Linked DNA regions of Bythopirellula goksoeyrii. The protein of the gene in region 2 binds, or shares a complex with, the protein of the main gene of each other region. Links are inferred from orthologs where the notes say so. Each region holds a gene or a part of one and is shown on either strand. Other genes may lie near its edges.

Region 1 (11,385 bases), 800 kb from region 2 along the record:
ATTACAAAGCGACCATGCGTCAACTCAACTCCACACTAGGTGTCCAGCTTGTGAAGGCGTTTCATTTGAACGATAGTCTCAAAGAGTTTGGCTCACGAGTGGATCGCCATGCAGCCATCGGTCGTGGGAAGATGGGATTGGAGCCATTTCGTTTTTTACTAAACGACCGGCGCTTTCGCAAAGTGCCTATGTATATGGAAACTCCGAAGGGTGAGGAAAAAGGGGTAAAGTTGGACGTTATCAATTTGAGAACACTGCGAGGATTGATAAGGAATTAGATTGCGGATGAACGCCGTTTGTACGGATATTCGCAGATCGATCATTACGACATATTGGCACCCTGTCATCCGAGTGCCTTGAAATTCGCTAACTGCAGAAATCTGCCGCGGTATTCCGCGGCCCTTTTTGCTGCTCTTTGATTTTGCTTGCGGTATAATTCGTTAGTCACATGGCCCTCTCTTGTCCATTGATAACGGAACCCATCCCATGTCAAAGTTCTCGCTCTCGACTCACATCGCGGCACCTCCCGAGATCGTGTTTCCATTGTTGAGTGATTTGGAACACGCAGCAGATAATATATCGGGGATTGACCAGATCGAGGTTCTTACTGATGGGCCAATGGGTGCAGGGACGCGTTTTCGTGAAACTCGGACAACGTTCGGCAAGCAGACGACCGAAGAGATGGTGGTGACGGCTTTTGATGAGCCGCATGGCTACACGGTTGAATGTGATTCGAGTGGTGCACACTACGTCGCGACTTACGTGTTGATTCCCGATATCTGGGGAACGACCGTCAAAGTGGATTTTGATTGTCAGGCGACAACCTTGCTAGCCAAAGCTATGGCGCCACTGACTCTCTTGATGATGGGACCGATGAAGAAATGTGTGGAAGGGGATTTAGAAGATGTCAAGCAGCTGGCGGAAACTCAAGAATGGCAGGAAGCATAGAGGATCCACTGCCAATTCTCACTTTGCTCGCGGTTGTAGCCGCAAGTCTACGACTCGCCGGGAAACTGACGTAAATTAACCATCCGTACGACGGGTAGTTCCTGTGCGAACTCTGGAAACATGCGGTCAACATAGCGGCATTCTGCAAGCTTCGTGAAATCCAAGCATGGTGCATCGGCACTTTTTAGCAGCACCAGTTCTGCCCTATGGAAGCAAATCGTTAACCTTGCAGCGATCGAGTCGCTCGTCACCTCCCAGGATTCTCGCAATCGTGTCCCTGGGAGGTTGGGTTCTACTTCACGAAGCCATCGACTCGGTGAAAAAACAGTTGCACAATTGGGCTGTGATTCTTTGAAGCCAGGAGGCAGATCTACGATGCTAACGCCAGGTAGTTTTGATGCCAAGCTAATAGCAGTCTTCTCCAAGATCTCAATGCATTGCCAATGGGCCGTGCGTTCGTCGAGTTGTTGCATGCGAATCTCATCGACCAGCTTTCCCCCACCGGCGACTAAGAGATTGTAAGCGGGGGACTGGATCTTAAGCCAAGTCGTAATTCGCTTACCAAGTTCGGGCAGTTCAAACAGACTACCGCCCACTTTGACAACACGTATTGATAGATCGCTCACGACAGACTCTCTTGAGCCAAGAGGGCAAGTGCATGTGCAGGGGCACAGCGATTTAACTTTGCACCCCATTCATCGTTAAGCGAGACAATGCTCGCCGAAATCTCAAGTTCCCCCATTAGTAGGCGAGCAAGAAATTCTCCATGACCACTGAGGATAATCGTTTGTGGCTGGCTGGGCATGGCGTGAACTACGCTTTGAAAGGCCGCTCTCATTTTCCGAAGTTGTGCGTCTCGGATCGCTTGGGCGAATTTTACTGAGTCGTCGAATGATACTAGCTCGCGATCACCGCAGACCATCCGAGCAAGTCGTGTATGGGAAGCTTCAACGGTAAATGGCTTGCCGTCGGCTGTGTTGGTGTCTGCTGAATCCTCGGGTAGATTCCCCAGCAAGAGATATACGTCGGCAGTTGTGGCAAACAATTCCTGAGCCACGGGACACGACTTGCCCGTCCACGGAAGTTCTGAGATCACCGAGCAGACTGGGCTTCGCTCGACGCCTGAATAGACTAACTCGCCGTTTAGCAATCTCTCTGTATCGGTTCGACCCAGGGCTGCCACGCTGCCCTCTACCAAGGGAATGAGATCCATGGTGGTCGAGCCGACGTCAATGAGAATGCCAGGATCGTTTTCGCAATAGTAAGTGGCCGCCGATGCCAGGGCGTGCCAATTGCTGGCAGCCGTGAGCAGGGGAGATTGAATGGCCTCAGCCGAATTCACAAAGCGACCGTTCGTCTGATAGAACGATACGGACCTCTTAACTGCTGCCTTCATCGTAGCTGAGACAATAGCAGCGACACCCTGAGATTTCGTTTCAAAGCAATCGCAGAGTTCACCGGTCATGGTCACGACCAGTCGATCGGCAGTGGGTGCATTTGCAAGACATTGGGCGAGTTTATCCGCAAGACGATCTGGATGTTTCCAGAGGGGAAACGGCCAGTTGGTGGCGAAGCCATTGCCGTCGGCTAGTTTGATGTTTGCGCCGCCGATATCGAGAGCGAGGAGGGGGGACCGGGTGCTGGGGACTGGGGCATATTCAGGTTTCGTCATTTGCTGCGCGACGCGTTTTTTCGTGGCTGGGGCTAAAGGGGACGCCGCACCATGCCTGCGGCGGAGAACTCCAAGGGGTCGCGTTTGAAATTGAGACTTACTATCTCACCGGTAGCGATGCAGAGCATGGCCCCCGCGAGATTGTCATCGGTCATCGCCCGAAGTCCCACATAGGACGTGGTGAGTCGAGGGTTGATTTCGATCACCACATCTTCGCTACCATCAGCCTCTTTGCCCAGTACTAGATCGACTCCCACGTAGCCTATTGCACCTGGAATGGAGTTCACGGCCTGAGATGCAAGCTTAGTAGCCCGTTCGGCCAATTCCGTCTCCCACAAGAGCGAACCTCCCAAATAGCCAAGACGGCCATCGTCGGTCAAATTCTGTCGACAAGCGGGCAATGGGAGGCAATCTTCAGGCCCGCATAGCAAAGCCACACTCGCCGGGATACCAGAGCAGTATCGCTCCAGTCGTCTGGGCCAGGGGTGAGGTGGGGGCTCGTCGTGGCAAGAATTCACGAGATAAGTATCTTGTGACCCCGCTCCATCGACTGGCTTTATTACTGCAGGGTAGGGGAAGTCCATCGGCAACTTCTCGGCGTCGGCATCAAGAAGAGTTCCCTGCGGTACTCTTGCTCCAGCCGCGGCTAAATGTTGGGCTGTTCGATGTTTATCGGCTGTCATCGCGATGAACTCATCGCTGGCGTTGAGTAATCGTCCACATGATTTGCGCAATCTCTTGACTGTGCTGGCGAGAATACCATCAAACTCCGGGGCGATCACAAGCGTATGATCGGCCTCGGAGGAAAGTCGAATCAACTCCTCGAGCTGATGTTCGCGTGAATGTACTTCGATAACTTCGCAATAAGAGAGTGGCACGGCGTCCAGCCGAGCATCGCGTAACACTGAGACACTCGCATTAGGCAAAGCAGCAAAGTCGGTGGCCAAGGCGACGAGCATTGCCTCGCCCTCAGTGAGTAGTGAAGCGGGCAACGCACCAGGCTCTTCGACCAGACCTCCCCCTGTGATCCACTCGTAGACAAAGATGTTCATGGAAGAGGTGTTAGCAATTAGTCGTTAGCTATTAGCCAGAATACGGTTGACTTGCGATTTCCAATTCCACTTTCCGAAATCCTAATTCCACTTTCAAAAGATTCCCAGCTGGTCGCGAGCGTCTTCGGTCATGCGATCGGGGGTCCAGGGAGGATCCATGACGAGTCGGACGTCCACTTCGTTGACACCTTCGAGGCGGCCAACAAATTCTTTGGACTGGCCTAATAGCTGGGGTCCTGCGGGACACGCGGGGCTGGTCATAGTCATGTTGACCGCCACGTTCGACTTGCCCTCTTCGGTTTCGTCGATGTTGATTTCGTAAATCAATCCCAAGTCAACGATGTTGACGAATAACTCGGGATCGATCACCTGTTTCAAGGCTTCGCGGACATGGTCTTCTGCGATGGGCATGGGGGTGCCTCCTCGTATCTAATTCGTTGTTTCAATCTTCGCAAAGGCGGACAAGAATTTGCTCGCCTTCGACCTTGACTTCGTGAGAGCGGGTCGGCTTCGTAGCAGGCATGGTGAGTGCGGCACCGGTTTTGATGTCGAATTTGGCTCCGTGGCGGGGGCAAGCAATCGAGCCTTCTGTGGCGTCGAGCGGGCCTTCGCTCAACGGGCCGCCATCGTGGGTACAAACGTCGTCGAGGGCATAGTAATGCCCTGCGGCGTGGATTAATACCACGAGTTGCTCGTCGACTTCTACTAGGAGCGAGCTTGGGTCGGCGATTTCCGATACTTTGGCGGCTTCGATGAATTCACTCAATGTTTGTATCTTTGGGTTTTTGAGGAAGAAAGTATTTCAAAATCATGATCTGAAAGACTAGTAGCCCTGGTATCAATAAGAAGCCAATGACCATTCCAGAATAAGAACCACCCGAAAGTGTGTAACAGCACAGAAAAGCAATGGCTCCCAATAGTAGTGCCAGATTGGTAGTGGTTAGTTTTGGCATTTCATTCTTCGATGTCCCGTACCCGCCTTCCAATAGCTTCGCCCAATGCGTCACGCACACTTTCAATCGTGATTCGATCAAACACCTGCTGGAAGAAACCGGTGACGATCATCCGCACCGCTTCCTGACGCGTGTAGCCGCGAGTCATGGCATAGAACAATTGCTGATCGTCCACGCGGCCACTGGTGCTGCCGTGAGTGCAGCGGACATCGTCGGCCTCGATCTCCAGACCGGGGATCGAATCGGCGCGGGCCGCTGTGGAAAGCATCAGGTTGTCGTTTCGCTGATAGGCGTCGGTGCGTTGGGCTGCTTCGTCGACCTTGATCATTCCTCGCCAAACGGTTCGTGATTTGTCCTGGAGAGCCGCCTTGTAGAGCAGATCGCTCCGGCAGTAGGGAGCCTTGTGATGCTGGTGGGTGTTGTAGCAGAGATGTTGCTTGCCATGGGTGAACATCACGCCATTGACCTGGGCCTCGGCGTCTTGCCCTGTGAGTGCGACATGCTGATTCACCTTTGCCAGGCGTGCTCCCAAGGCGCCGATAGTCCACTGCAAACCGGCATTCGCCCCGACGTGACCCATCTGGTGGGCGAAGTGCCACACGCCGTTGCCCCAGTTTTGAAGATTGACGTAGCGGAGGCGAGCTTCTTTCTCGACGATCAGCTCGATCGAACCACAATGCATGCCGCCTGCTTCAGGCTCGGTGCTGGCGGTTTCGGTAAGCAAAGTGGCTTCGGCTCCGGAATCAAGAATCACGAGGGTCTTGCCGAGATCGACTCCTCCGGCGGACATCACCGAGAAGGAATGGAATGGGTTGGCAACTTTGACTCCCTTGGGGACGAAGAGCACATTCGCACCGCTCCACAGCGCGGCATTAAGTGCCGAGAATTTATCCTGATTGGGATCGATCAGCTGTCGCTCGATGTACGGACGCAACAGATCGCCATGTTCCTTCACCAAGTCATCGAGACTGCCAAACAGAACGCCTTTTTTGGCCCATTCGTCAGCAAGTTCGCTGGAAAGGCTGCGGCTGTCTAGCGAAACACTTTGACCAGCGAGGTCAACTCCTGTCGCAAGCAGTGGGGAGGGCATCGTAGCCGGTACTTCTGCTTCGGCAAAGGGAGCAAAACGATCGAAGTGGAACAGACGGATATCGGTCCGCATCCATTCTTCGTCCTTCTTATTTGGCATGCCAAGACTGTTGAACTGTTTCCAGGCAGCCACACGACGATCCGTGAGCCAACCCGGTTCATCGCGTTCGGCGAGAAACGCATCAAAAACTTCTTGGCTAAAACCGGTGGTAGGCGACGCAGTAGCAATCATTCAAGATCTGTCAGTTGTTGGTGGGGTTGTTCGTTTCAATTATTCAAAAAGGTTTTCGACAGGAAACGTCCAGCCGGGGACGGCGGGTTCGGCTTCGGCGGTCTCAATCTTGCGGTAAACGGTTGATTCACTGGGGGTGGATGCTCGGAAGACTCGGATGACGTCTTCGCCGAGGAGATCAACGTCCCAGACGACCTTCGTCCCGGCGGCAAAATAATCGGCTCGCTTTTCGGCCATCTCCCGCTCGGCTGCGGGGCCGTAGTCTCCTTCGCTACGTACTTCAACAGCGAAGTCGGGGGCCTGAGGTAGAAACTTCATCTTCGCACGAGGCCCTGTATAGTAAGCTGCGTCAGGACTAAAGGATTTGCGGTTGGGAAGATTCACTAAGAAGGCGACATTATCTGTGTATACTCGTCCGCCGTTAACTTTTGCATACGAATGAAGGCTAACAAAGATTTCGCCCGCAGCGAAATTTGGCATATCTCCTGTCGGACTCATATGTACAATCTCCCCACCGACCAACTCAGCCTTGCCATCGACCTTGTAGAGATCGTCAACAGTCGCTTGCGAACCAATAGCCATAAGTCACCTCACAATGCCTCTTAGCCGACGCTGCCTTCCATTTGCAGCTCGATTAGCCGATTCATTTCGACGGCGTACTCCATGGGGAGTTCTTTGATCAGCGGCTCGATGAATCCGCTGACGATCATTGAGCTCGCCTCCGCTTCGCTAAGGCCACGGCTCATCAAGTAGAAGAGCTGCTCCTCGCCGATGCGCGAAACACTGGCTTCGTGCTCGATCTGCACGTCTTGCTCTTCAACCTCGATGTAAGGGTAGGTGTCACTACGGCTGTCGGCATCGAGAATCAGGGCATCGCAGACGACGTTGCTTTTGCAGTCGGTCGCACCCTTTTCCACTTTGCACAAGCCACGGTAACTGCTGCGGCCACCGTTCTTGCTGATACTCTTGGAAATAATTCGGCTCTTGGTGTGCGGGGCACAATGTACCACCTTTGCACCGGCGTCCTGATGTTGGCCTTTTGAGGAAAACGCAATCGACAGAATCTCACCGCGAGCACCGGGCTCCATCATATAAACGGCTGGGTACTTCATCGTGAGGTGGCTCCCCAGATTGCCATCGATCCATTCCATGAGGGAATCCTGATAGGCAACGGCTCGCTTCGTCACGAGGTTATAGATGTTGTTGGCCCAGTTCTGAATCGTCGTATAGCGGGCACGGCCATTTTTCTTGACGATCACTTCAACCACGGCCGAGTGGAGACTCTCGGTGGTGTACATCGGCGCTGTGCAGCCTTCGACGTAATGTACCGATGCCCCTTCGTCGACGATGATCAGCGTGCGCTCAAATTGCCCCATCTGCTCGGCATTGATGCGGAAGTAGGCCTGGAGCGGGAAATCAATATGTACGCCCGGCGGCACATAGATGAAGGATCCACCAGACCAGACAGCCGAGTTGAGGGCGGCGAACTTGTTGTCCGAAGGAGGAATGATCTTCCCAAAGTATTCCCGGAGAATCTCGGGATGCTCTCGGACGGCCGTGTCAGTGTCGGTGAAGATGACACCCTTATTTCCCAGGTCTTCCTGGAGAGAGCCATAGACGACTTCACTCTCGAATTGTGCTTTGACGCCGGCAAGGTATTTTTTCTCGGCTTCGGGGATGCCCAATTTGTCGAAGGTTTCTTTAATGTCTTGCGGGACATCGTCCCAGGTCTTTCCCTGCTGGTCGGCAGGTTTCAGGTAGTAGTAGATGTCCTGAAAGTCGATCGCGATGTCGCCACCCCATTTGGGCATGGGCTTCGATTCAAAGATTTTGAATGATTCGAGGCGAAAATCCCGCATCCAGGCAGGTTCGTTTTTCATCTCGGAAATCTGCGCAACGATCTCTTTATTCAAACCCCTTTGGGCCTTGAACACATCGTGAGATGGAGTGATGAAATCGTACTTATTGATTTCACCTGCGGTTACGTCTTGAGAAATATCAGTAGCCATTATATTCACCCTTCTCTTGCGAGAATTGAAGGCTCAAAAGTGTTCTAAACTGCTTCTGCTTCGGCCATCACTTGCTCAGCAACGGCTGCTTCAGGATAACTGGCACGAATCCGGTCGTAGCCATCTGTGTAAAGTTCGTGGGCGAGTTCCACGCCACCTGTTTCGACGATCTTGCCGCCGAGCATCACATGGGTGAAGTCAGGCGTATTCTGATCAAGCAGTTTGTCGTGGTGCGTTATGATCAGAATGCCCATCTGGTCGCTGCCAATCTCAGCAATGCTCTGGCTGGCCAGCTTCACGGCATCGACGTCGAGACCGCTGTCGGTCTCGTCGAGGATGGCGAATTTTGGTTTGAGCATAGCCATTTGAAGGATTTCAGCACGCTTCATCTCACCGCCTGAAAAACCATCGTTCACATAGCGGCGAGCAAACTCGGTGTCCATCCTAAGTTGTCCCATCTTCTCGGTCAGCTCTTTGCGGAACTGACGCATGGGTATCAATTCCTCTCCCTCTTTGCGTTCAGGATTGCGAACGTTGGTTGTCGCATGACGGAGGAAGTCGGCCATCTTCACGCCGGGAATCGCCATCGGACGTTGGAAGGCCATGAAGATGCCGGCGCGGGCGCGTTCGGTCGCGTCCCACTCGGATATGTCAACGCCGTTGAGCTCAATCGTCCCCTCGGTCACTTCGTAATTGGGGTGACCCATAATGACGTTGCCCAGCGTACTCTTGCCCGATCCGTTAGGACCCATCAGAGCGTGTGTTTCGCCACGATTGATCGTGAGATTTACGCCGCGCAAGATTGGTTTGCCTTCGACGGACACATGGAGATTCGTAATTTTAAGTGTTTCAGACATTGAGTGGTGAGTGGTTAATGGTCAGTGGTCAGGTAGCCGCGATGCTGAGCACCGCAGGTCTTACCCAGTAATCTTCTGGTGATCGTAGACAGGTTCAGTGTCGATGGGGCTGTAAACATAGCCACTGTGGTGAGGCATAGGGAGCTCGTCTTCCAGCTTGCGGCCTAATTGCCCGGTGCCAGCGCTGCCGGCCATTTTGGCGATTTTATGCCCCTTGATCTTGTCTTGAATTCTCATCAGGCCTTCGAGCAAGGATTCAGGACGTGGTGGGCAGCCTGGGACGTAAACATCGACCGGTACGACTAGGTCGACACCCTTCACGACATGGTAGCCGTACTTGAAGTAAGGACCGCCCCCCACAGTGCAGGCACCCATTGCAATGACAAACTTAGGATCCGGCATCAGGTTGTAGAGTCGTCTCACTCGGCTAGCCATTTTGTACGTTACAGTGCCCGCGACGATCATCAAGTCCGCCTGGCGCGGTGTGGCTCGAAACGCACCAGCTCCAAAACGATCAAGATCAAATCTACTCGCGCCTGCAGCCATCATCTCGATGGCACAACAGGCAAGTCCAAACGTCATCGGCCAAATGCTCGATTGACGAGCCCAATTGATTGCCTGCTCGACGGTCGTCGTGACCACGTTCTCTTCAAAACGTCCTTCAATCCATGGCTGTGGCATAATTCTTCTCTTTTACTCTTTTGCATTTGTTCGTGGGGTTATTCTTCCCCGGTCGGCTTCCCAAAGAACCGCCAGAATCCGTCAAGGTTATCATTCTCTCCAAGGGGTTGCTAGTATCGCAAGGTTTATAGTGTGGGTGCTGACCGGCCGTTCGTGTCGAAAGTGCAGTGCGTCGCTCCATCCAAGCGGCAGGAACTGAGTTTCAGCCCTTCTCCCAATACTTCCGAGAACAACATTTTTTCCATCGAGCAAACCGTTCGATCTTGCTCAGCCAGAGTCGGGTAGGGGCAGGCTAGGGCTGTCAGAACGGGAAGTTGGGAGCCATCGGTTTGCGTCACTTCAAACGGGACGTCCCGTTCACCCATTAGGGCTACCAGAGACTGCATTCGTTGTTCGATGGAGTCCCCTTGGATCCGATCGCGGTAGTGATCTGCCAACTGGGACACAATTCTCTTCAACAGGCCATAGCGAACATCAGGATCTTTAACGGCCCGGATTTCAGCCCACAGCACCCCCGCCAGATCTTCGTAGTTCGTGCCACTGGTGCGAACTCCGGCTGACGAAAGCGAATAACGATGGGTCGGTCGTCCCCGGCCAGCTTTCTCCGATTCCCGTTCGATTAATCCTTGTTCCATGAGCCGAGTGAGGCGTTGCCTCACAGCAGTGGCGGTTACTCCGGTAAATTCAACGAGTTCACTAATTGAGGCCGCACCTTCCCGGCGAACGAACTCAATGATCTCTCGATCATTCGTCGAATTATCAACTCCATGCTGTAGGCTAGTTTCGGGCATAAGTCGTTATATTGACAGTGTTTTTGATCGCTTCTCTATCGGTAATCATATACGAATGGCGATTTTTGACAATGGATTATGTGAAAAATACTACTCGGTTTTCTGCGATTGGCGTAAAGTGTTGACCCAAAAGACTTTATCCGCTACAAGTAGCTGCGAGTTTGACGACCCTAGACCAAATCCCTCACCTATTCAAGACGCTTCGGAGTCCGCGCATGAGCGATAGCAAATCACAAGGAGGTGACCAGTGGGGCTCTCGTATTGGGGTGATCTTGGCGGTAGCAGGTTCAGCGGTTGGGTTGGGAAACTTTCTGCGATTTCCCGGGCAAGCCGCCCAGAACGGTGGTGGGGCGTTTATGCTCCCCTACTTCGTTAGCCTGTTGATCCTAGGTATACCCCTCTGTTGGGCTGAGTGGACCATGGGCCGCTACGGCGGAACCAAGGGGTTCAATTCGGCACCGGGGATATTCCAAACTCTTTGGAAAAACCCGCTCGCCAAATATCTCGGCTCGATCGCCTTGCTCATCCCGCTCGTGATCTACATGTATTACGTTGTGATCGAAGCCTGGTGCCTGGGCTATGCTTTTAACTATCTCACCGGTGATCTGATGTTGGGCGAGAATTCAAAAGAGTATTCCAACTTCTTTGATAAGTTTGTAGGTGCCAGTGCAGATGGCGCACTCTTTTCTGAGGGTGGTTCCAACCTCCTTGTCTTCTTGATATTCACGTTCGTGTTCAACTTCATACTCATCTATCGTGGCATCAGCAAAGGGATCGAGAGCTTCTGCAAGATTGCCATGCCGATCATGGTCATCTGCGCATTGTGCGTCCTTGCGAGAGTCCTGACGCTCGGTAGCGAAAAAGTCTCCGCAGGTTTGGGAGCGATGTGGAATCCGAATACAGATTATCTCATGCAGCCGAAGACTTGGCTGGCAGCCTCAGGACAGATTTTCTTTAGTCTATCGGTTGGCTTCGGTGTGATCATCAACTACGCCAGCTATCTCAAGAAAGACGACGATATCGCATTGAGTGGTCTTTCTGCCAGCAGTATGAACGAGTTTTTCGAAGTCTGTCTCGGTGGGCTGATTACGCTGCCGGCGG
Region 2 (11,399 bases):
TGCCAAAGCTACCGCTGCCTCGGCGGCGGCCAGCACAATCACGAACAGGGCCATCAGTTGCCCATCAAGCCCAAGTGAATTGGCATCATTGCGAAGATACTGACTGCCAAAGGCGACAAAATTCAGGTTGGCCCCGTTGAGTACCAGTTCAACTCCCATCAGCACACCAAGGGCATTGCGCTTGGTGGCCATGCAGAGGGCACCACAAATAAACAGAATGGCCCCTACGGTCACATAGTGGGCGACCCCCACGGGTTCGGTCAGCATATTGGCAAGTGGTAGATTAAACATCTTCTTGGTCAAATCTTTTCAATGTTGCTACGGGACCGTTTCGCGCGAGCCAAGTAAGCTGCTCCGATCAATACGACTAGCAAGTGAACCGAGACGATTTCAAAGGGCAAGAGGTATCCAGAACGACTCGGATCATCGGTGCGAGCCCCCAAGAGCCCCATGGCGATGGGTGTCACCGAGGGCTGAGCAACAATGGCGTCGGCTTCGGCACGTTCGATACCGCGCCATTCAGGGATACTAAACGCAGCGTAGGTCAAAATAAACAAAAGTGCCCCACCGGCGAGAAAAGCCTTCACCCAATCGCCGGCCCAAGTTTTCATTACGACAAACCGCTCTTGTGAAGTTAGCATCACGCCGAAGATCAACAGCACGAGCGTGCCTCCGACATAAATCAACAATTGCATCGCACCAACAAACTCGGCACCGGCCAGGAACATCAGTCCCGCAGTCGCACCGAGAGATAACACCAGATAAAAGGCCATCCGCACGATATTGCTCGACAACAACACGGCAACCGCAAACGCACAGGCCAAGCCGCTAAACAGAAAGAAGAAGAACGACGGCCAATAGATCGCATCCATCGCTAGAGTCCTTTCCTAGTGAGTTTAGGGGCAGCTAGAGTCGCTTGAGCGATCTGATCTTGCTCTTCTGAAGGCTTCACGGCGTCCTCAGGCTGCTTCTTATCGGCGGATCCACCATCACCGATGGCATAGACCGACGCTGGTAGGTCTATTAGCCCAAAGAAAGCCTTGCCAGGCATTTGAAGCTGCCAAAGGGTGGCTCCCAGGAACATTGCTGCGGCAATCGGAGTACAGTATTTCAAGCCGGTGGCCATCACCTGATCAATTCGCAAACGGGGCAGGGTCCAGCGAATCCACATCATCACGCATACGGCAATAACACCCTTGCCGATGACATTCACGGCGCCAATAAGTTGGCCAAGGTAGCCAACGAAAGGACCATTCTCGGAGACGATTCCAAGGAAATCGGTTACTGGAATCGGACCATGCCAACCTCCCAGAAACAGGATCGAAGCCAAGAGACCCACCGCGAACATTGAGCCGTATTCGGCCATGAAGAAAAAGCTCCAGCGGAGTCCGGAGTATTCCGTATGAAAACCTGCTACCAATTCACTTTCCGCCTCGGCCAAATCGAAGGGAGCCCGATTGACGCTCGCTGTGGCACAGGTGCAGTAGACCCAGAAGATAATAAAGGTGAAAGGGTCGTGGAAGACGATCCAGTTAGTAAACCAACCGGCCTGACTGTCTCCAATGACAACTAAATCCAGCGATCCTGCGATCAACACCGGCACCACCACGCACATACCCAGCGGGACTTCAAAGCTAACCACCTGGGCTGCTTCGCGCATCGCCCCGAAGAGCGACCATTTAGAAGCGGACGAATATCCTGCGAGAATCACACCAAAAACTTCCAACCCCATGACGGCCAGCACGAAGAACACGCCGACATTCAAATGCTGAGCGATCCAGGGATACTCGCCCCCGGCAAAGGGAATGGCGATAAATGCCGCGATCGACGCACAAAAGCTCACATAAGGCGCGATCTTGAACAGAAAGTGATCTGCCCCCCCAGGTGCCAGATCTTCCTTGCTCAGCAGCTTAATGCCGTCGGCCAGTGTCTGCAACCAGCCAAACTTACCACCAACGCGGGTCGGACCAAGCCGATCTTGGATGCGGCCGGAGATTTTACGCTCCAACCAGATAAAAACGAGCGCACCAACCGCCACGAGGTTTAGTATCAGCGCGACATGCACGAGCCCGGCGATTGTGTACGCCAGCCAAGTCCATATATACTGGGACAGAAACGGGGCCACTTATGGTTCTTCCTCAAACCAGCGGTGCCAATGCCGCCGAAATCACGCCCGGTGGGGGGTGACAGCACGAACTCAAGTTGTTACCAGACTGGCACTTACCAGCCTCCAAAACTAAGATTGTGAAATATGGCACAAGGCCCCCTGACTATACAAGCCCCTATCATGCTCCTGGCCAAGAATTGGCCTCAATTTTCACGCTTTAAGTGTCAATCCGGTATAAGTTGCGTTCTCTGCCGAATCCCTCTTTACTTCGATCCATCGTGACCGCATTAGCAACTTTCATAGCGGTCGTTCTGGTAAGCCTCGTCGTCGGACAGTCGCTGCTTGTCTGGCGTTTCGTAAGCACTCTCAGCAAACCCCCCGTCGATTTACTCGCAGACTCAGATGCCCCCACGGCTACGATTGTGCTCTGCCTGCGTGGCACGGATCCATTTCTTACCGATTGCCTGCAGGGGCTTGCGACTCAGGATTACCCTCAATTCGATGTGCGGATCGTCATCGACTCTCCCGATGATCCCGCACATCAGATAGTCGAACGGTTTATGCGCGGTTCCGGTGCCAACAATATCCGCGTGGAGAACCTCGCAGAGAAAAGTGAACATTGCAGCCTCAAGTGCAGTTCGCTGCGGCAAGTGATGCTGTCGCTTGACCCGGAGTGTGAAATCGTCGCTCAACTGGATGCCGATACGATCGCCCACCCCACTTGGCTACGAGAATTGGCCACCGGCCTCGCGCCGACCGATGTGGGGGCAGCAACGGGAAACCGTTGGTACATGCCCAATAGCTATTCAATCGGTTCGCTGGTTCGCTATACCTGGAACGCGGCGGCCATCGTGCAGATGTATTGGTACGAAATCGCCTGGGGAGGAACGTTGGCCTTGAAAACCAAGGTGCTGCGAGAAAGCGATCTCCTAGACAAATGGGCTCTGTCATTTTGCGAAGACACCATGCTGCATGCCCAACTCAAGAAGATTGGACTCCGCGTCGCCTTTGTTCCGAGCTTGATGATGATCAATCGTGAAAACATCTCACTGGCAAGCTTCATGAGTTGGTCGACGCGTCAGTTGATTACGGCCAAACTCTACCACCCCGCTTGGCCATTGGTATTGCTGCACGGAATTCTTTCCACTCTCTTTCCACTGCTTGCGGTCATACTGTTTATCGTGGCGATCATTCAACAGAACTACCCTATTGCCACTACAATGGGAGCAGTTATCGTGTTGGTGGGCTTGTCGTGGATCACATCCCTCTGGCCGATGGAGCGAGCAGTCCGTCGGATTGCAGCAAGACGAGGCGAGACAACGAACTGGCTCACGCCGTGGGGAACAATCAAATGCCTGGCCAGCATGGCAGTGACCCAGCTAGTCTATCCCCTAACCTTGGCCGGGGCCGTGTTTACCCGAGCAACCAATTGGCGGGGCATCGAATACCGCATCGACGGACCTTGGCGAATTCACATGCAGGATTACCACCCCTATAGCGCCGCGAGCGAGCAAGTAAACGAGTCACTTTGATGAATGGACTCCAAAAATAGCTGCCCATCAACAGGACAGATCCCAATCAGGCCGAACTGGGGCAAACTCAATTATTCCAGGCAAACAAATATGAGCCCGGCGGGGCTCGAACCCACGACCCACGGATTGGAAATCCGACGAAGGTCGATCAAAGTCTCGATAGGGACCGGGCGGCTTGGCCGTTTTGATCGTTGACAATTTGGGACAGTTTCCCATGGGTCAGAGCGTAAACTGCTGCCATGGGTTAGGGTATCACCCGGTTCCATAGAAGCGGCGGACGATGAAGCCGAACGCATTTCGCAACGCAGGTCAAGTGTAGGTTGAGTGAATCGCAATGGAAGTCACAGTTGCATCGCCCAAACAGGATGTGTTACGCCATTGCTGCACGCACCCTACGGACTACGCCACTATCTCGGTGAAAATACTTCTACCGAACTGCGTTTGGAATAACCCGTTTCCCCTCATTTTCCGTAGCCAGACAAGTCATTATTCTACTATACTGTATCTTGTTCGTGATTTTCGTAAACATTCCGAGATGCCACTAATGAGTACTCGAGCAATTCTGACTTTATTTATCGTGTCACTGGGCGTTACTGCAGTTGCACAAACAGAATCGCTCGACTGGATAGAACAGTATGGGACAACGGCTTCCGACGGCGGCTTAGGCGTCTCGGCTGATGGCTTGGGTAGCGTCTACGTAGCCGGTTTCACCAATGGAAGCCTAGTCACGACCTCAACCAGTCGTGACGCCTTCGTCAGCCGCTTTGACGACCAAGGGAATGAGCTATGGACTACTCAATTCGGTTCAACTGATTCAGATTTCGCTTATGCCGCCTCGGCCGATGGACTCGGAAACGTGTACGTTTCGGGATTAACTGATGGCGATTTGGCGACGAGCAATGCCGGCTCAGCAGATGCCTTTGTGTCGAAATTCGATTCGAGCGGTTCTCTGCTGTGGTCACGGCAATTTGGCACCAGTGCCTCTGACGTCAGTTACGGAGTCTATGCCGACGGCTTGGGCTACGTCTATGCAACAGGAATCACCGGTGGCGATCTCAATGGAACAAATAGCGGAAAGTTTGACGCGTTTCTCCGCAAGTACGATGCGGCCGGTAACTTGCTTTGGACCCGACAATACGGTAGCAGCGAGAGCGACTACGCTTACGGAGTCTCCGCAGATGCATTGGGCAATGTCTACGTCTCAGGCGACACTTTCGGCGATCTTGGGGGGATCAATGCAGGTGACACCGATGCCTATGTAATAATGTACGACGCAGCTGGGAATTTACAGTGGACTCGCCAACTCGGAACCACTGAGGCTGACCTGGGCCACGGTGTTTCGGCCGATGGTGCGGGCAACGTTTTCTTGGCGGGATCTACGCAGGGCGATTTGGCTAGAACGAACGCTGGCTCATTCGGCGATGGGTTCGTTAGCAAGTTCGACATCAACGGTACCGAGCTGTGGACCGAGCAGTTTGGCACGAGTGCAAGCGAGGCGGTCTTTAGTGCCTCTGCCGATGCCTTGGGAAATGTCTATGTAGGCGGAAATACCGCAGGCAGCTTAGCGGCACCCAATGCCGGAAGTATCGATACTTTCGTCTCCAAGTTCGATTCCACTGGCACCCACATCTGGAGTGGACAAGTGGGTTCTAGTAGCTACGATTCGTTTTATGCGCTTTCTGCCGATGGACTTGGCAACGTCTACCTATCAGGTCAGACTCCCGGTATACTTGGTAATGCGAGTTATGGCAGCCAAGATATCTACTTGCTCAAGTTTAAATACGTCCCGGAACCAAGCAGCTTACTCTTGACCGTGCTGACCTGTGGGGGCATGCTCGCCAGGGTAAGAAGCACCACTTAACTTCGCGACCACACTTCCATCACTCGCTTCCAGTTCCTAACTGCTCGGCCCTAGTCTACGAAAGACGACTCAGTTCGTTTCTCAAAATGCTAGTGTCTTCCTTTTCCCTCCCCAAAATCGCGTATCGACATGAGGAGCGAACCTCCGAGGGTGGAAACTGTGAATTCCTAACCTTCGTCGGAGAGCATAGCCAATGCACTTTCGGTTTTAGGCTTCCTGCGTTCAGCGTGAAACTCCGAGGCAGGTTGCGCAGCTTAGCCGTATCTAGCGGCGGTCGATTAAGCGAATGGGACTTAGATCTTCCGCAAGTCGTTACTTAGAAAGGACCTAGGCAAAAAAGGCCTCTCTTGCGTAGATGGTGTTTATCAACAACCCCATCACCCACAAGGAGGCCCAGGATGGCCTATTCTAACCAAGGACGGTTACAGCAACAGATTGGTTGTGCCAAGCGGCGACACGGGGCAAGTAGAACGTATTACCGCAACGCGGTTGCATATCGTAGCCCAGGGTTCGCCAGAGCGAGCCTGCGATAGTGCATTACCAGTAGTATCTTGGCCGACGAACGCTGCTGGCTAGGGAGCCCCCCAGCAACAGCAGCACACCACTGCCAGGTTCGGGGACGACCGTCACAAACACTCCGCTGCTCCCGTCTGTGAAGTGGGCCCAGAACGCGACGTGCCCGTTGCTCAGATCGAAAGCGTTCAACGCCGACACGATGCGCAAGTCCGGCAAGAGTGGGTTGTCGCTCACATCGAATAGCTCGCCGACAGCGGTCAGCAGCCTCAACTCGCCCTGCGGGTCGGTCACGAACAGGCCGTTGAATAAGGCGCTGCCATTCGTCAGAACGGCCGGGAACGCGACTTGTCCCGCGTCGTTGATATGGTGACCTCCCGTAAATTGTGAATACACGATTCCATCAGCCAGACCGGGGGCCTGGTCTCCTGTGCGGGCGACAACCATCGGGGGCCCGCCGCTGGCAGTGCGGAAGATCGCCTGGTGATTGTCGGCATTGACGTTCATCCCTCGCAAAAAAGTGTTGAACGCCACATCGCCAGAATGGTTCATTTGCACGATCCCAAGACTGTCGTAGAACACCCCCGAGAGGAGGCCGCCGACCTCGCTGCGTTCGCGGACGATGAGTTCGATGGCACCGCCGGTCGCGCGGAAGATGGCCTCGTCGTTTGCGGGGAGGACACCGGTTCCCTCTAGTCGGCTGGAAAACGACAGTTGGTTGGAATCGTTCAGGTGTATCGAAATGAGGCTGGGGGTTGCTCTCCCGTAGACCACGCCTGTCGGCAGGTCTGCCGCCTGGTCGCCGGCACGTGCTATGAGCGACAGGTCCGGGCCGCTTGCGGAGTAGATGGCCCAGTCAGTCGACGGCGTGACGCCACTGCCAGTCAGATTGGCCAGAAAAGCCAGATCGCCGACGTTGTTCAAGCTAATGACGGAGCCGAAGCCAGCGAAGTGAGCGTCGGGAGCTCCCGGCGCCGGAACGCCAGACTGAACCACCGGCTCGAGCCCGCTGCCGCCGCTTTCACTCTGGATGATTTGGTTGTTTGACCCATTGATGCCAGTGCCATTGATCGACGCCCAGAAGGCGGTGCGGCCGGCATCATTGAATTGCAGTCGGCCAATGTCGACATACCTTGGCAAATCACTTGACGGAATGGTCTCGCTTCCATCGATCGTGCCCCTCGATCGTGCGAGCTTAAATAGACCTCCCCCGGCTGCGTCGCTAAAGACGGCCCTGTTTATGGTTGCAGCCCCACCCTCGATGTCGAGTCGACCGGCCGTCTGTCCTGCGTTGTTGAGCAGCACTTCCACAGTTCCCGTCGGTTCCGAAATCTGATCGCCAAACACCAAACCAGTCGGGAGGCCCGCTGTTTGCTCGCCCCGGCGCGCCAGTGGAACCGCCCCCGAGCCTCCCCCCTCGCTGAAGAGGGCTTGATCGTTCGTAGCGTCGACACCGATACCACTGAGAGCACCGACATACGCCACCTCCCCCGCATCGTTGACGCTAAGTTTGAAGAGACTGGGGCTGAAACTGTCATAGTCCACCCCGCTGGCAATTCCCGGTGCCGGAGTGTCGCTAAGCGCGACGGTACGAAACTGGCCCACCTGACCAACAGCGGAATTGGCAATCATTACGCCTACGATAGCTGCCACAATTGCGAATAGTACTCGATGCATTAGTCCCCCCCTTGCAATTCAGTGGTGCGGTTAAATAGTCATGAAACCATGTGACTGCAATCGTGCAATCCGAAATTGCACGAACTGGTCTAATCTATAAGGAATTCTCCAGATAGTTCAGCCGGGAACTGTTTCCGGCAGAATTGGCTTTCATTGTAACTGCTGCGGCCCCTCCCCCTGTATCTAGCGCAAGGCGATTTTTTCAGATTTTTCTCGTCTCTGGCAGCTAAGAAGTTCAAAAACACCCAATTGGGTTGCAAATTCCTATCAGCGCGCACCCTATCCTGAAATTGCGACTTACAACGAGCGAGATGGGTTAAACACACGACATGGTAACTCTTTCTCATTCTTTCTGTTCGTGGTTGAATGATCGATACAGTGTTCAGACGCAGCCCCGAATCAACATCAAGAGAGCCCTGTTCTGCCTACTTATGCGCTGAAAATGGACCACCCAACGTGAATTTCGGAGAGCAGAAACTGAAAGACGTAGTGCTCTCTTAAGAACCCATGCAGCCATATCGACGACACATAAGTGACACTCTCAAATGCTTCATCTTTCGTTCAGTTGTGGCCCGCCACAGGTTCATTCTGGCAGGGAAATTCATACTATAATCCTGCCACAGCCGTAAACTTCTGTGCAGACAAGCGACTTCACGAATGCTTGCTAAATAAGCTGCAAAACCTGATCAGTTTTCTACCGCTTGACCAAAGTCAACCCCGTGCAAAAGGGAAGACCAAACAATTTGAATGGTAGCAAAGGGAGACAACAGGGAAGAGAAAGTCAAACCTAAAATCATCGCGAGAGCGATCTAATCCTACTCCTACTCAAGAGAAGTTTGCCCCTTCCGCCGTCCCCCGTATCCCGTCCCCGCTACTTTTGTGGAGCAAAAGGCGACTCAGAGGCAGAGCCTCGCAGAAGGTGCGTCCCCACGCGGAACATGGGAACGAGGGTGAGAATTGGTGGGCGATGCCCACCCTACGATCTCTCCCACCTACCGCCGCCCACTATCCCCATCCCGTTGTAGCACGACTCTCCGAGTCGTAACTAAGAACCTATCCCATCCCAGAACCAATTTTGCTCAAAAGTAGCTTGGGTCCCCGACCCGAGAATTACAGCGTAACTCCAAACGGGACAGGGTACCGTTCTACAGTATTGGGATAGGCACGTAGTCAAATCCCTTCATGTCGTCTCAAAGCCTCCGTTTCTTGTATCTTGGAGTAGAAACGTCTAGGCCAATGCCAACGAGCAAGAGCGTGCTGTAAGAGAAGAGCACCGGCAAACCCAGTGGCACACCCCCGAAGGGATAAATCGGCTTGCCGATCTTTAGCAATGAGGATGCGCCGGTGGGAGGAAGACCGACGCATCGCTCATTACTCAGGAGGGATGCGATGAGGTGCTTTCCATCGGTATTGGCTCGGGGCCATCGAGAAAGCCTGAGAGGGAGCGGCAACGATACGGCGATTGAAGTTTGCGGACCGCTTTGGACTCGATTTGGCGAACTCGTTCGCGAGTGACCGAGAAAATCTTGCCCACCTCTTCGAGCGTGTAGGTGTAGCCGTCGGCCAGGCCATAGCGGAGGCGGAGGATTTCCCTTTCACGGTGCGACAGGTCGGTCATCACCTCTTCGAGTTTGAGCTTGAGGGCTTCCAAGTTCGTGTCGTATAGCGGATCGTCGTCGCGTTGCTCTTCCAGGAATTCACCAAAGTAGTTGTCCTCGTGGTCACCCACCGGTTGATCGAGTGACAGGGGATGCCGCGTCATCTTGTAAACGCAACGAGCATCGTCGATGGAGATCTTGGCCCGTTCGGCGATCTCTTCGGGGTTGGGTTCCCGACCAAATTCCTGCACGAACTCAGCCGTCACCGTGCGAATCTTGCTCATCGTATCGATCATGTGCACGGGAAGCCGAATCGTACGACTTTGATCCGCGATGGCCCGCGTGATTGCCTGACGAATCCACCAAGTGGCGTACGTGGAGAACTTGTAGCCACGAGCATGTTCGAATTTATCGACGGCTCGCATCAGTCCTGTGTTGCCTTCCTGAATCAGATCCAAAAAGCTCATGCCGCGATTACGATACCGCTTGGCAATCGAGACGACCAGTCGCAAATTGGCCGCTGAGAGTTCCCGCTTGGCAGCATCATAGGCATTCTTACGGGCGGAGGTCTTGCGTACCAATCGATGGAGCGTCTGTGGTGTTTCGAGTGATATCTTCATCAAGTATTTCAGCTCTTCGCTGAACTCACGCTGCAGCACAGAGTGCAATAGTTCCTCGGGTCGACGGAGTTGATCCTTGATCGACGACATCCGCTCAGAGATTTCTTGCAGCTGTTCCCACAAGGGGAGCAACTTTTGCAGGCGGATATTCAGTTCCTCAACCAGGCGAACGGCTTTGTTGCGTCGGTTGACCAGTCGCCGCCAGGCAGCGTGTTTTACCTGATCGGTTGCTCGTCGATTGACGGCGATTCGAAAGTCTTTTTGGTTCTGCGACAACAAGTGGCGAATCGTGACCAGGTTGGGGCCGATCCGTTTGAGAATTCTTTTCTTCTCTGCCGTGTTGGTGACGGAGATTTCAATCGTGCGGTCGAGACGCAGGTTGCCGTCGTAAACTTTTTGCAAGAGATCGACTGCCCCGTGCAGCATGAAGTCGTTGCCCATCAGTGAGCGACGAAAGCGAGTCCGAGTTGCTTCAATCTTTCTGGCGGAGTAAACCTCGTTGTCACGCGAAAGCATGGGGATTTCGCCCATCTGCATTAGATACATGCGCACGGGGTCGTCGATTGCCGAGGTATCGTCGCTTTCGGTTTCCTCCTCAGAGTCGGAGGAATCATCGATATCGTCTTCTTGGAGGTCTTGCTCGTCTTCTTCCTTGAAGGATCGATTCTTGGCTGGACTTGTCGGTTTGCCGTTCTGCCGGGCCGCTGCTTTTGAGGGGGATTTGACTTTTGCTGTCGTACTCTTGCGGTTTCTAGTTGCCACGGCTCGTTCCTCTTGAGTTGCCTGCGTTGGGAGTGATTCGCTGGCAAGTTGTGATTGCAGAGGACGTGCCGGGAACCGCCAAAAGGCACAGGCAAGAGTCGTAACATCATTGCAGATAATAGTTTGCGCCGATTGCTGCGAAGCTGTAGCTCTTCGACGAAGCTACGCATGCTGCGAAAATCCATCGCTGCAAGAGAAATGATGTTGCTTAGAGTCAACGTAGCCGGCGAGTACTCGACAGAGTATTCGTGAGATTTCCTACAACCGTTGTGAGAGTTATCGTGGCTCGCTAGGTCGAAGAGCTGAGTTGTCGAAGAATGGCGGGGGGGAGTCGGAGCGCGGAAGACGCGCTCTGCTGCGCTGGGGCTCCGCATTGCGGCTAACAAGTCGGAATTAACGGGCGCGGAGCTGTTGGTCGGCGAAATCCAGATAGCGCTGCCAGTCGTAGAGTGTGATATCGTGTTTGCCGCTGCGGATGTGATAGGCGACGTCGGTGGAGATCGGCTCGTTGACTGCGGGCATGTCTCGATTGCTCAGGCCGTTTTTGCCGAGAAGTTCGTAGACTGGCGATGCGTATTGGAGTGACAAAAATTCTCCCCTTGGATCGGCCCAAAGGTCTCCTTCCGCGCTAGCGATGTACAACGGTCGCGGGGCGATGAGTGCACAGAGCATGTGCTGGTCGACGGGGAGTTCGTCCTCATTATCGTTGTACTTGTGGAAGTTCTTGCA

Evidence for each region.
Region 1: the proteins of nuoH (region 2) and Pr1d_RS13715 are in contact, whole or in part, in a crystal structure (PDB 6Y11), measured with the Thermus thermophilus proteins. The link is inferred for Bythopirellula goksoeyrii from one-to-one orthologs. Residues at the interface, in WP_096411122.1 of Thermus thermophilus: Arg36, Val44, Arg45, Met46, Gly47, Pro48, Asn49, Arg50, Val51, Leu57, Gln58, Ala61, Asp62, Ile64, Lys65, Ile67, Phe68, Lys69, Glu70, Ile72, Val74, Glu223, Ala224, Glu225, His233, Thr234, Glu235, Tyr236, Ser237, Trp241; in WP_096411117.1 of Thermus thermophilus: Arg16, Glu17, Gly18, Leu24, Leu27, Val28, Trp30, Gly31, Arg32, Asn34, Ser35, Trp37, Thr54, Asp55, Ala56, Asp59, Ala61, Arg62, Phe63, Gly64, Glu66, Val67, Phe68, Arg69, Ala70, Ser71, Arg73, Gln74, Ala75, Asp76.

What each region holds. Positions count from the first base shown.
Region 1 is NZ_CP042913.1:3,425,361-3,436,745, forward strand. Bases 7,684-10,564 are described here. They hold Pr1d_RS13715 (NADH-quinone oxidoreductase subunit B), read right to left. Parts: upstream 9,494-10,564; coding sequence 8,873-9,493; downstream 7,684-8,872. Other genes in these bases: sufB (Fe-S cluster assembly protein SufB), read right to left, coding at 7,684-7,955; sufC (Fe-S cluster assembly ATPase SufC), read right to left, coding at 8,000-8,812; Pr1d_RS13720 (helix-turn-helix transcriptional regulator), read right to left, coding at 9,619-10,284; Pr1d_RS13725 (sodium-dependent transporter), read left to right, coding at 10,500-10,564. In the rest of the region: Pr1d_RS13655 (deoxyribonuclease IV), read left to right, coding at 1-278; Pr1d_RS13660 (SRPBCC family protein), read left to right, coding at 487-948; Pr1d_RS13665 (amino acid kinase family protein), read right to left, coding at 996-1,574; Pr1d_RS13670 (hydantoinase/oxoprolinase family protein), read right to left, coding at 1,571-2,620; Pr1d_RS13675 (ATP-grasp domain-containing protein), read right to left, coding at 2,653-3,672; Pr1d_RS13680 (metal-sulfur cluster assembly factor), read right to left, coding at 3,766-4,083; Pr1d_RS13685 (Rieske (2Fe-2S) protein), read right to left, coding at 4,115-4,438; Pr1d_RS13690 (hypothetical protein), read right to left, coding at 4,431-4,625; Fe-S cluster assembly protein SufD, read right to left, coding at 4,627-5,946; Pr1d_RS13700 (Uma2 family endonuclease), read right to left, coding at 5,986-6,528; more of sufB, read right to left, coding at 6,549-7,683; more of Pr1d_RS13725, read left to right, coding at 10,565-11,385. UniProt on the Escherichia coli protein: NDH-1 shuttles electrons from NADH, via FMN and iron-sulfur (Fe-S) centers, to quinones in the respiratory chain. The immediate electron acceptor for the enzyme in this species is ubiquinone.
Region 2 is NZ_CP042913.1:2,623,052-2,634,450, reverse strand. Bases 1-2,895 are described here. They hold nuoH (NADH-quinone oxidoreductase subunit NuoH), read right to left. Parts: upstream 2,126-2,895; coding sequence 875-2,125; downstream 1-874. Other genes in these bases: Pr1d_RS10400 (glycosyltransferase), read left to right, coding at 2,386-2,895; Pr1d_RS10410 (NADH-quinone oxidoreductase subunit J family protein), read right to left, coding at 300-872; nuoK (NADH-quinone oxidoreductase subunit NuoK), read right to left, coding at 1-291. In the rest of the region: more of Pr1d_RS10400, read left to right, coding at 2,896-3,639; Pr1d_RS10395 (SBBP repeat-containing protein), read left to right, coding at 4,184-5,500; Pr1d_RS10390 (DUF7453 family protein), read right to left, coding at 6,038-7,690; Pr1d_RS10385 (RNA polymerase sigma factor RpoD/SigA), read right to left, coding at 9,066-10,670; Pr1d_RS10380 (alpha/beta hydrolase family protein), read right to left, coding at 11,064-11,399. UniProt on the Escherichia coli protein: NDH-1 shuttles electrons from NADH, via FMN and iron-sulfur (Fe-S) centers, to quinones in the respiratory chain. The immediate electron acceptor for the enzyme in this species is believed to be ubiquinone.